Regions from separate parts of the Arthrobacter pigmenti genome, predicted to be linked through region 1. Evidence: riboswitches for the same ligand, from Rfam matches in the RefSeq annotation. Region 1 holds a riboswitch; each other region holds the start of a gene.

Region 1 (2,193 bases):
CCGCATGACAGTTCTGGTGTTCCTCGACCCCGCAATGCCGGACGGCCGCATCGCCGACGCCTCCCAGCCACAGCTGAAAGTTACCGACACCGGCATTACTCGCGGCGACGGGATCTTCGAGACGATGCTCGCGGTAAACGGCGCACCCCGGAAGCTGCAGGCACACCTGGCCCGGCTGGCGTCCTCGGCGGAGGCGCTGGCATTGAACGTCCCAGCCTCGGACGCGTGGGAACGTGCCATTGGCACGGCCCTGCAGGAAGCGGACGACGACGGCGATCTTGTGGTCAAGCTCGTCGCGATCCGTGGGGTTGAAGAGAGCGTCGAGGGCGGCACGGAAGCCACCGCCTGGGTCCAAGTGTCTCCCGTTCCGAAGGGCCTTCGGGGCAAACGCCTCGCCGTCCTCCTCCTCGACCGCGGCTACGACAGCACCGCTGCCCAGCGCGCCCCCTGGCTGCTCATAGGCGCGAAGACCCTCTCCTACGCCGTCAACATGGCGGCACTGCGTTATGCCAAGTCGCAGGGTGCGGATGACGTCATCTTCACCTCCTCGGACGGCAAGGTGCTGGAGGGACCGACGTCAACCGTCCTCATCGCCCGGGTAATCGACGGCGTCAAGCACCTGATCACACCGCAACTTGAGAGCGGAATCCTGGCTGGAACCTCGCAGAGTGCGCTGTTCGCTGCAGCTCGCGATGCGGGCTGGGAACTCGGCTACGGGCCGCTCATCCCGGCTGATCTCTTCGCCTCCGACGGCGTGTGGCTGATCTCGAGCGTGCGGCTCCTGGCGGAAGTGGCATCGCTCGACGGTAAACCTGTAACCATGTCGCCGGACCTCACGGCCGAGCTGTCCGCACTGGTGGAATCCGTCTCCTAGCCCCACAAACGCGCCGACGATTCGCACGATCGTGGGGACGTCACCACGAACCCGCGCAACAGCGGCACTTTTGCGGACGCGCGACGCCGCATTACTGCACATTACGACGGCGCGTGGCAGAGTCGCCGGAGCCGGTGCTACGTTCAGTCGGGAGTAACGAGCGCCAGCGCCAAGCCCTGACTTGCTGGCCGGCAACCCTCTATCACGGCGGGGTGCCTCAGGTGAATACTCGGCACAAGGATCAGCTTTCGAAGGATCAACAGCGTGCACGCGTGAGGAGACACAGTGTCACAACAGTCAGCACATACGCCCCGGCCTGCCAATGGTTATGCCGGCGACGTCACACCCCGTCAGGCGGTGGAGCGGGTCAGCAAGGGCGCGGTCCTGGTTGACGTCCGCACCACCGAAGAGTGGCGCACGGTTGGCGTCCCGGACCTCACCGACGCCGGGACCGTTCCCCTGTTCCTCGAATGGAACCGCGCGGACGGCGCCCGGAACGAGTCCTTCGTCTCCCAACTGGACGGTCTCAAGGGCCGCGAACTGCTGTTCATCTGCCGTTCCGGAGTCCGCTCGGTTGCAGCAGCAAAGAGTGCCACCGCCGCAGGCCACACGGTTTATAACGTGCTCCACGGTTTCGAGGCTGACGGCGGCTGGCGCGCCAGCGGCCTGGCGACCACGGTTCATGCCCAGTCCGCCGGGGTCAAGGGAGGGAAGGCAGATGACTGAGTCCACGCCGTCGTCGTTCTCCCCCGCAACCCCTTCCGAGCCGATCCCCGGCAATGGCGGTTACCCCGTTGTCCAGCGCCCGGACGACGACGTCGCCGCCTGGGCGTCCGACACCCTCGCCGTGCGCGGCGGGCTGGCCCGCTCAAACTTCGAGGAGACGTCGGAGGCACTGTTCCTGAACTCAGGTTTCGTGTATTCCTCCGCGGCTGCTGCCGAGGCTGCGTTCACCGGCGATGTGGACCGGTTTGTCTACTCCCGGTACGGCAACCCCACCGTCGCAATGTTCCAGGAACGCCTCCGGTTGCTTGAGGGCGCAGAAGCCTGCTTCGCCACGGCGAGCGGCATGTCAGCCGTTTTCACCGCGCTCGGAGCGCTGTTGGCCAGCGGCGACCGCGTTGTGGCCTCACGAAGCCTGTTCGGGTCCTGTTTTGTGATCCTCAATGAGGTTCTCCCGCGCTGGGGCGTCGAAACGGTATTCGTGGACGGCTGGGACCTTGCCCAGTGGGAAGAAGCCCTGAGCGTTCCCACCACGGCGGTGTTCTTCGAATCGCCGTCGAATCCGATGCAGGAGATCGTCGACATCCGCGCCGTCG
Region 2 (2,193 bases), 650 kb from region 1:
GGGCACCGGCCATTTGGGCCGGTGCCCTTCTGTCGTAAAGGCCCTGTCTCGATATTCGTCGGCGGCGCCACATGACCACTGATGGCACTCCGCTCCCGGATGGCCGCCGTCCCACACGATAGGTTGAGAAGTATGAACCTCCAGAGCTACAACGATGACCTGCGCCTTGCCCACGTGATGGCGGACTCGGTGGATGACCAGACCATGTCCCGGTTCAAGGCCCAGGATCTGTCGGTGGAGACAAAACCGGACTTTACGCCGGTCACTGACGCCGACAAGTCTGCAGAGGAAGCGATCCGCGGGCAGCTTTCACGTGCCCGGCCGCGCGATGCAGTGCTAGGAGAGGAATTCGGAAGCAGCGGTGCCGGCGCGCGGCGCTGGATCATCGACCCCATCGACGGCACCAAGAACTTCGTGCGCGGCGTTCCGGTATGGGCAACGCTCATAGCCCTCGTCGATGAAGGCCGCCCCGTAGTGGGCGTCGTCAGTGCGCCGGCCCTTGGCAAGCGCTGGTGGGCGGCAACCGGCACGGGTGCGTTTATGGGGAAGTCGCTCGCGGCGGCCACCCGCCTCCGGGTGTCCAACGTGTCACGGCTGGAAGACGCATCCCTCTCCTACTCGAACCTTTCCGGTTGGCGGGAGCGCGGCAACCTCGATGAGTTCGTATCGCTCACCGATTCGGTCTGGCGCACACGGGCCTACGGTGACTTCTGGTCCTATTGCCTCGTCGCCGAGGGAGCAGTGGATATTGCGTGCGAACCGGAATTGAACCTGTATGACATGGCTGCACTGGTACCGATCGTCACGGAGGCTGGTGGCCGCTTCACGTCTCTGGAAGGCTCAGATGGCCCTTTCGGCGGCAATGCGCTGGCAACGAACAGCACGCTGCACAACGAGGTCCTGAAGAAACTCAACCCGGCCCTCGACGACCTTTTGTAGGCCTCCTGCGCCGAATACCGCCGATCCGCGGTATTCGGCGCAACGGATCCGCCGCCAGTAACCCTGTAACAATGCTGCAGGGCAACGCCAACCTGTCCTATGCTGAAACACATTGGTCACGAGTGCCAGCGCAAAACCCCGGTTTGCTGGCCGGCAACCCTCCTTCCGCGGTGGGGTGCCCCGGGTGACGACCAGGCCGCACCAGAAAGTGATGCGGCAAGCGCGGAACCTCCCTGAACGGCGGTTCCCTGAGACCACTGTGGGGTTACTCCATGAGCAACGCAATCCTAGACCAGACAACCTTGGTATCCGCCGATCCCCTCGCTCCGGTGCTGGGTGGGGAGCTTCCGGCTCCACTAATCGACGGCACCACCGTACGGTACGTGAATCTGGACTATGCGGCGTCGGCACCGGCACTCCAGGAGGTCAGCGACTACGTCCAGAGCGTGCTGCCGTACTACGCAAGCGTCCATCGGGGTGCGGGATACGCTTCACAGATTTCTACATCGCTGTACGAGAACGCCCGCAGGATTGTCCGGGACTTCGTGGGCGGACGCGCAGATGACGCCGTCATCTTCACGCGGAACACCACAGATTCCCTGAACCTGCTCGCCGGGTGCGTGCCGAGCGAGGGCGAAGTCCTCTACCTCGACCTGGAGCACCACGCCAACCTTCTTCCCTGGCTTCAGCGGCCGCACCGCAGCGTTACCGCGGCCGACACCGTCGATGCCACCGCCGTCGCGCTCGATCGGGAGCTCGCCGCCGGCGGGATCAACCTGCTAGCGGTGACGGGGGCTTCCAACGTTACCGGTGAGGTCCTTCCCATCGGGCGGCTCGCGGAGATTGCGCACGCTCATGGCGCGCGGATCGTCGTGGACGCGGCCCAGCTCGCTCCGCACCGGCGATTGGATGTGTCCGGGGATGAGATCGACTACGTCGCCTTCTCCGGCCACAAGCTCTACGCGCCCTACGGTGCTGGCGTGCTGGTCGGCAGGCCGGACTGGCTCGATGCGGGAACCCCGCACCTGGCCGGCGGCGGAGCGGTGAAGACGGTCAGGGTGGACTCCGTGTCGTGGGCAACCGGTCCCGCCCGTCATGAGGGCGGCTCGCCGAACGTTCTGGGGGCTGCCGCGCTCGCCCACGCAACGCAGGTGATCTCAGGGCTCAGCGAAGCGGACTGGCAGCGCCATGAGGGTGAACTCCGCACCGCGCTCATCGACGGCTTGTCGGATCTGCCGGAGGTCACCGTCCACC
Region 3 (2,193 bases), 2.6 Mb from region 1:
CCTCAACTTTGCGGCATTGGGAGGCGGAGCACCTCATCACCCCTGTCCGGCTACCCCCGCGGGGTGCTCGCCAGTACACGCCGTCGGTAATCCGGGATGTGCGGATCGTTCATCAGTTGCGCTGCGCCGGATACCGGATCGACACTCTGCAGGAACTCATGCCGCACATCCGCGAGGGGAAACGCTTGGACGACCTTGCAGCGATCCTGGCACGGCGCGAGGCCGATATCGAGTTCCGATCCCGGGCACTGCTGGCAGCATCCTCTGAGTTGGACGCGCTGCTTACTCTTGTTGACGCGGTCCGGGACTGAGCATTTTCGGGCGTTCGTTCGTTTTGACTGAGGTTCGGCGGCCGCTTTGGGAAGCGGTACAGAACCGGCCGCGAGACTAGGCGTTTTCCTGCTCAAGCCGGGTGACGTCGTCGTCGTTTTCTAGTTCAGGCTCCCAACGCAGAATGTCGCCGGGCTGGCAGTCGAGCACCTCGCACAGCGCTTCGAGCGTAGTGAACCGGACGGCCTTGGCGCGGCCGTTCTTCAGCACCGCCAGGTTGGCCGGCGTGATGCCGATGCGGTCGGCAAGGGCACCGACGGGCATCTTCCGTTTGGCCAGCATGACGTCGATATCGACGATGATGGGCACTAGATTACCTCATCGAGTTCGGTCCGCAGGTGCTTCGCTTCAGCATCGCGGGCAACGGCCTGTGCGAGCAGGGTCCGCATCACCAGAACGATCAGCGCCACCCCGCCGATCATCAGAGATGCACCGCAGATCAGCAGCACGATCCCTGGGGCAATTTCACCAGGCGCCAGCAGAACAGCAAGCCCGAACACGAGGACCGCGGCAGCTGCAATCGCCCAGAAGATGATGTCGACGTATCGGAATGCGGCCTTCGAAAAGACAGTGTTGCGGCGGACCATCGTCAGCAGTTTCCATACACACAGCGCCGTGATCTGAACTGTGACGATGCCAAACACGACGATCGCGTTGAACGTGATCCGCAGTCCGGTCGGCACGCCCGCTTCTTCCAGGTCCGTTGAAATCAGCGGCACCATCCACAACTGCACAAACAGCGAACCGGCCAGCACCATCGCAATCACGATCCGTAATGCGAGGATGGTCAGTTTTCCCATCGGAACTCCTTCGATTGACTTACGTTGAGAATCTATCGTTAAACGATAAGTGTCAGCAAGCGCAACATTCTCGGACTGAAGGCACCGTCGTCGTTATAATCGGTTCAGCTTCAAGAGTTGCGGTGCCAAGCTCCGACTGGCCGCACACCAACCCCATGTTCACGGGTGGTTCGGATGAGGAAGCGGCCTTCGCCGCCCTGATGGGCGCTGGCGGGGGCAAGAGCAACCGAAGGACGCGCCGTGAGCCCCAGCCCCTCAGACGACTGTCTGCCTGCAGTTTTCCCCATTCTTGACGTGTACGACGGCGTCATCGAGTTTCGCGTTGACGGCCAGTGGGAGCGCCGCTGGGTTGCGGACATCCACTCGTTGGACGCGGTGCTGCGGCGGAGCGTGTGCCGGCCGGAATGGGATTCTTTCGCGGAGACGCTCGTAGTGCGGATTGCTTCGCTCGGGCGGCGCAGCGGGCTGCGGGTTGAGGTGCCGCTGCTGGCTGCCTGTCCGGTCATGGCGGTGGAGGCGGTGCGTGAGGTCCGCGACCTTGAGCCGGCGTGAGCGCGCGGCGTAGGAGAGCGGGCGTTTAGGCTGAGCGGATGGAATGGATTCCGGATGTCGAGCGCGGAGCGTGGCTGAAAGAGCGGCTGAACTGGTCTTCGAATGACATGCACGCCGTGGTCCCGCGCGGGTTCCAGGCGTACGCCCGGATCTTCCACCCGGCCTCGCGGGACCGCCCTGCCGAGACGAAGACCTGGCACGGCTATGAACCCGGAAACGTGATGGACTTCGAAACGGAAACCGTGACCTGGCAACAAACGGCTGACGCTTTCGGCACTGAGATGCACGCACTTGCCCAGTTCCACCGGCTGGTCAGGACCGCAGAACTTTACTCTTCACAGGAGCTCGACCCTGCCGGCTGGCGCTATACCTGCCCTCGGTTGGGCAATCTCGACGTCGGCATCCTGGCTGCCGTTGCTGCGCACCTCGCGGAGCACACAAGTACACCGGACGACGGCGCGGCCGCCGTCTGGGGTGGCTGGGGCGGGCTGACCACTGGAGCAAGCTGCGC
Region 4 (2,193 bases), 190 kb from region 1:
CGAACCGCTTGCCTGCATCGGCCCCGCCGGCCAACTCGAACGAGACGATCGCACCGGTCCCCTTCGGACCATACTTACGGCCACGCTCGTACCAGGGGCTCGAGGGGAGGCCCGCGTAGGCGACGGATTCGACGTCGCCCCGTGCCTCCAGCCAACCCGCAACCTTTTCAGCGTTGCCTACATGCCGTTCCACCCGCAGGCTCAACGTCTCCAGACCCTGTGCGATCAGGAAGGCGTTGAACGGCGACACTGCCGAGCCCAGGTCGCGCAGGAGCTGGACGCGGGCCTTCAGGATGTAGGACAGATTCGCTCCAAGGGCACCGCCTTCGCCAAGGTCGCGGGCGTAGACCAGCCCGTTGTAGGTGGTATCAGGGGTGTTGAAGCCGGGAAAACGCTCAGGGTCCTTCCCGAAGTCGAACTTTCCGGAATCGACGATGACGCCGGCGATCGCCGTACCGTGCCCACCTAGGTACTTCGTGGCGGAGTGCACGACGACGTCCGCACCCCACTCGAGCGGACGGATCAGATACGGCGTCGCGAGCGTGTTGTCCACGATCAGCGGCACACCGGCGTCGTGGGCGACGCCGGAGACGCCTTCAATGTCCAGCACGTCCTGTCGGGGGTTGGAGACAACCTCGGCGAAGAACAGCTTGGTGTTCGGCTGGGCGGCGTCTCGCCACTGGTCGAGGTTGTCCGGGTCCTCCACGAACGTGACGGAGATTCCGAACTTCTTCAGGGTGTGAGCAAACAAATTGTATGTGCCGCCGTACAGACTGGGGCTGGCAACAATGTGGTCACCGGACTCAGCGATATTCAGGATCGCGAAGGTTCCCGCAGCCTGCCCCGAACTGAGCAAGAGCGCACCAACACCGCCTTCAAGGCTTGCGATCCGCTGCTCCACCGCGTCCTGCGTGGGATTGCCGATACGCGTGTAGATCGGTTCCAGCTCCGCCAGCGCGAAGCGGTTCGCCGCACTCTCGGCGGTGGGAAAGACGAAGGAGGTGGTCTGGTAGATCGGCAGCGCACGTGCGCCGGTGGCGGCGTCCGGCTCCTGGCCGACGTGGATCTGGCGGGTTTCGAAGGACCATCCGTTGGACATCTAAGGCTCCTGTGATCTGGGCCCGGCATGCTCTCGAGCACCACGGGCAGCGCTTGCCGTCCGGCCCTTCGCCGAACAGCCAGGTCCTCACCCGGGGCACCCCGCCGCGGAAGGAGGGTTGCCGGCCAGCAAGCCGGGGCTTCGCGCTGGCACTCATGACCTGCGCCCAGTCTAGGGAAGGGAAACTCACAGGATGCCAACATGACGAAAAATCACGTACCGGCGACTCTGCTGCCCCAGCTGCGTGACACCGAGAGGGCCCCACGGCACAATGTACGAACACCGCCCATCGACGAGGAGTTGCGCGATGCCAGAAGACTCTCCAGTACCAACGGAGTACCCCCGGGAGATCGGGCGCACCGCACGCAGGGAACTGGCACGCCACGGCTACACCACGTTCGCCCAACTTGAGCAGGTGACCGCAAAAGACCTGCTCGCTGTCCACGGCGTCGGGCCGAACGCGGTGCGCATCCTGGAGGCCGAACTCGCCGCTATGGGAACAGGTTTCCTGAAACCTGTTTGACCGCGCGAGCCGCCGTCGTCGTCGTCGTTTTCCCGATCTCTAACTTCGTCGGGCCCGGGCGCCGAAGCGGACCACTTTCCCGGTGCGGTAGGTGGACAACCGCGACGGTGACGTGTCGAGTTGTTGAGTGAGTCCGGTTGCGCGTGTAGAACGTTGTGAGGTGAATCACGTGTAGAGTCCGCCTATGGATATGCTGACAGGTGCACAAATCGCCGAGGCTAACCTGACCGACTGGCGGAAGCTGGCCCAGGGACTGCATGCGCGCTACCTGGTCGATGACTTCGGTACCGGCGCACGGTTTGTCACGGCGGTTGGTGAGGCGGCTGACCCCTTCGGGCACTATCCGCGCGTGTCGATGGGTAATGGATACATCGACCTCAAACTGGTCACCAAGGATGCCATCTATCGCGACGACGAGGGCACCGAACACGTCGTCGAATGGGTGACCCAGCAGGACATCGACCTCGCGCGGCGGATCACCGAGATCGCCGTCGATCACAAGCTCGAGGCGGATCCAGCTTCGGTCAGCGACATCGAGCTCGGCCTTGACACGGCGCACTCCGCGACTATA

What was found. Region 1 has a riboswitch for S-adenosylmethionine ahead of BJ994_RS12935 (rhodanese-like domain-containing protein). Riboswitches for the same ligand answer to the same signal wherever they lie in the genome.
Region 2: another riboswitch for S-adenosylmethionine. It lies ahead of BJ994_RS09805 (aminotransferase class V-fold PLP-dependent enzyme); the one in region 1 lies ahead of BJ994_RS12935 (rhodanese-like domain-containing protein).
Region 3: another riboswitch for S-adenosylmethionine. It lies ahead of BJ994_RS00660 (hypothetical protein); the one in region 1 lies ahead of BJ994_RS12935 (rhodanese-like domain-containing protein).
Region 4: another riboswitch for S-adenosylmethionine. It lies ahead of BJ994_RS13805 (bifunctional o-acetylhomoserine/o-acetylserine sulfhydrylase); the one in region 1 lies ahead of BJ994_RS12935 (rhodanese-like domain-containing protein).

The regions. Positions count from the first base shown of each region.
Region 1 covers NZ_JAATJL010000001.1:2,771,585-2,773,777, forward strand. Annotated here, with positions in the region: gene BJ994_RS12930 (aminodeoxychorismate lyase) at 5-874, shown strand; SAM riboswitch class IV at 1,027-1,153, shown strand; gene BJ994_RS12935 (rhodanese-like domain-containing protein) at 1,160-1,600, shown strand; gene BJ994_RS12940 (O-succinylhomoserine sulfhydrylase) at 1,593-2,193, shown strand, end outside.
Region 2 covers NZ_JAATJL010000001.1:2,126,246-2,128,438, forward strand. Annotated here, with positions in the region: gene hisN (histidinol-phosphatase) at 133-939, shown strand; SAM riboswitch class IV at 1,054-1,168, shown strand; gene BJ994_RS09805 (aminotransferase class V-fold PLP-dependent enzyme) at 1,212-2,193, shown strand, end outside.
Region 3 covers NZ_JAATJL010000001.1:128,244-130,436, reverse strand. Annotated here, with positions in the region: gene BJ994_RS00675 (MerR family transcriptional regulator) at 1-311, shown strand, start outside; gene BJ994_RS00670 (helix-turn-helix domain-containing protein) at 388-639, opposite strand; gene BJ994_RS00665 (DUF2975 domain-containing protein) at 639-1,130, opposite strand; SAM riboswitch class IV at 1,239-1,359, shown strand; gene BJ994_RS00660 (hypothetical protein) at 1,371-1,682, shown strand; gene BJ994_RS00655 (hypothetical protein) at 1,721-2,193, shown strand, end outside.
Region 4 covers NZ_JAATJL010000001.1:2,956,958-2,959,150, forward strand. Annotated here, with positions in the region: gene BJ994_RS13805 (bifunctional o-acetylhomoserine/o-acetylserine sulfhydrylase) at 1-1,099, opposite strand, end outside; SAM riboswitch class IV at 1,144-1,260, opposite strand; gene BJ994_RS13810 (helix-hairpin-helix domain-containing protein) at 1,407-1,622, shown strand; gene BJ994_RS13815 (VOC family protein) at 1,807-2,193, shown strand, end outside.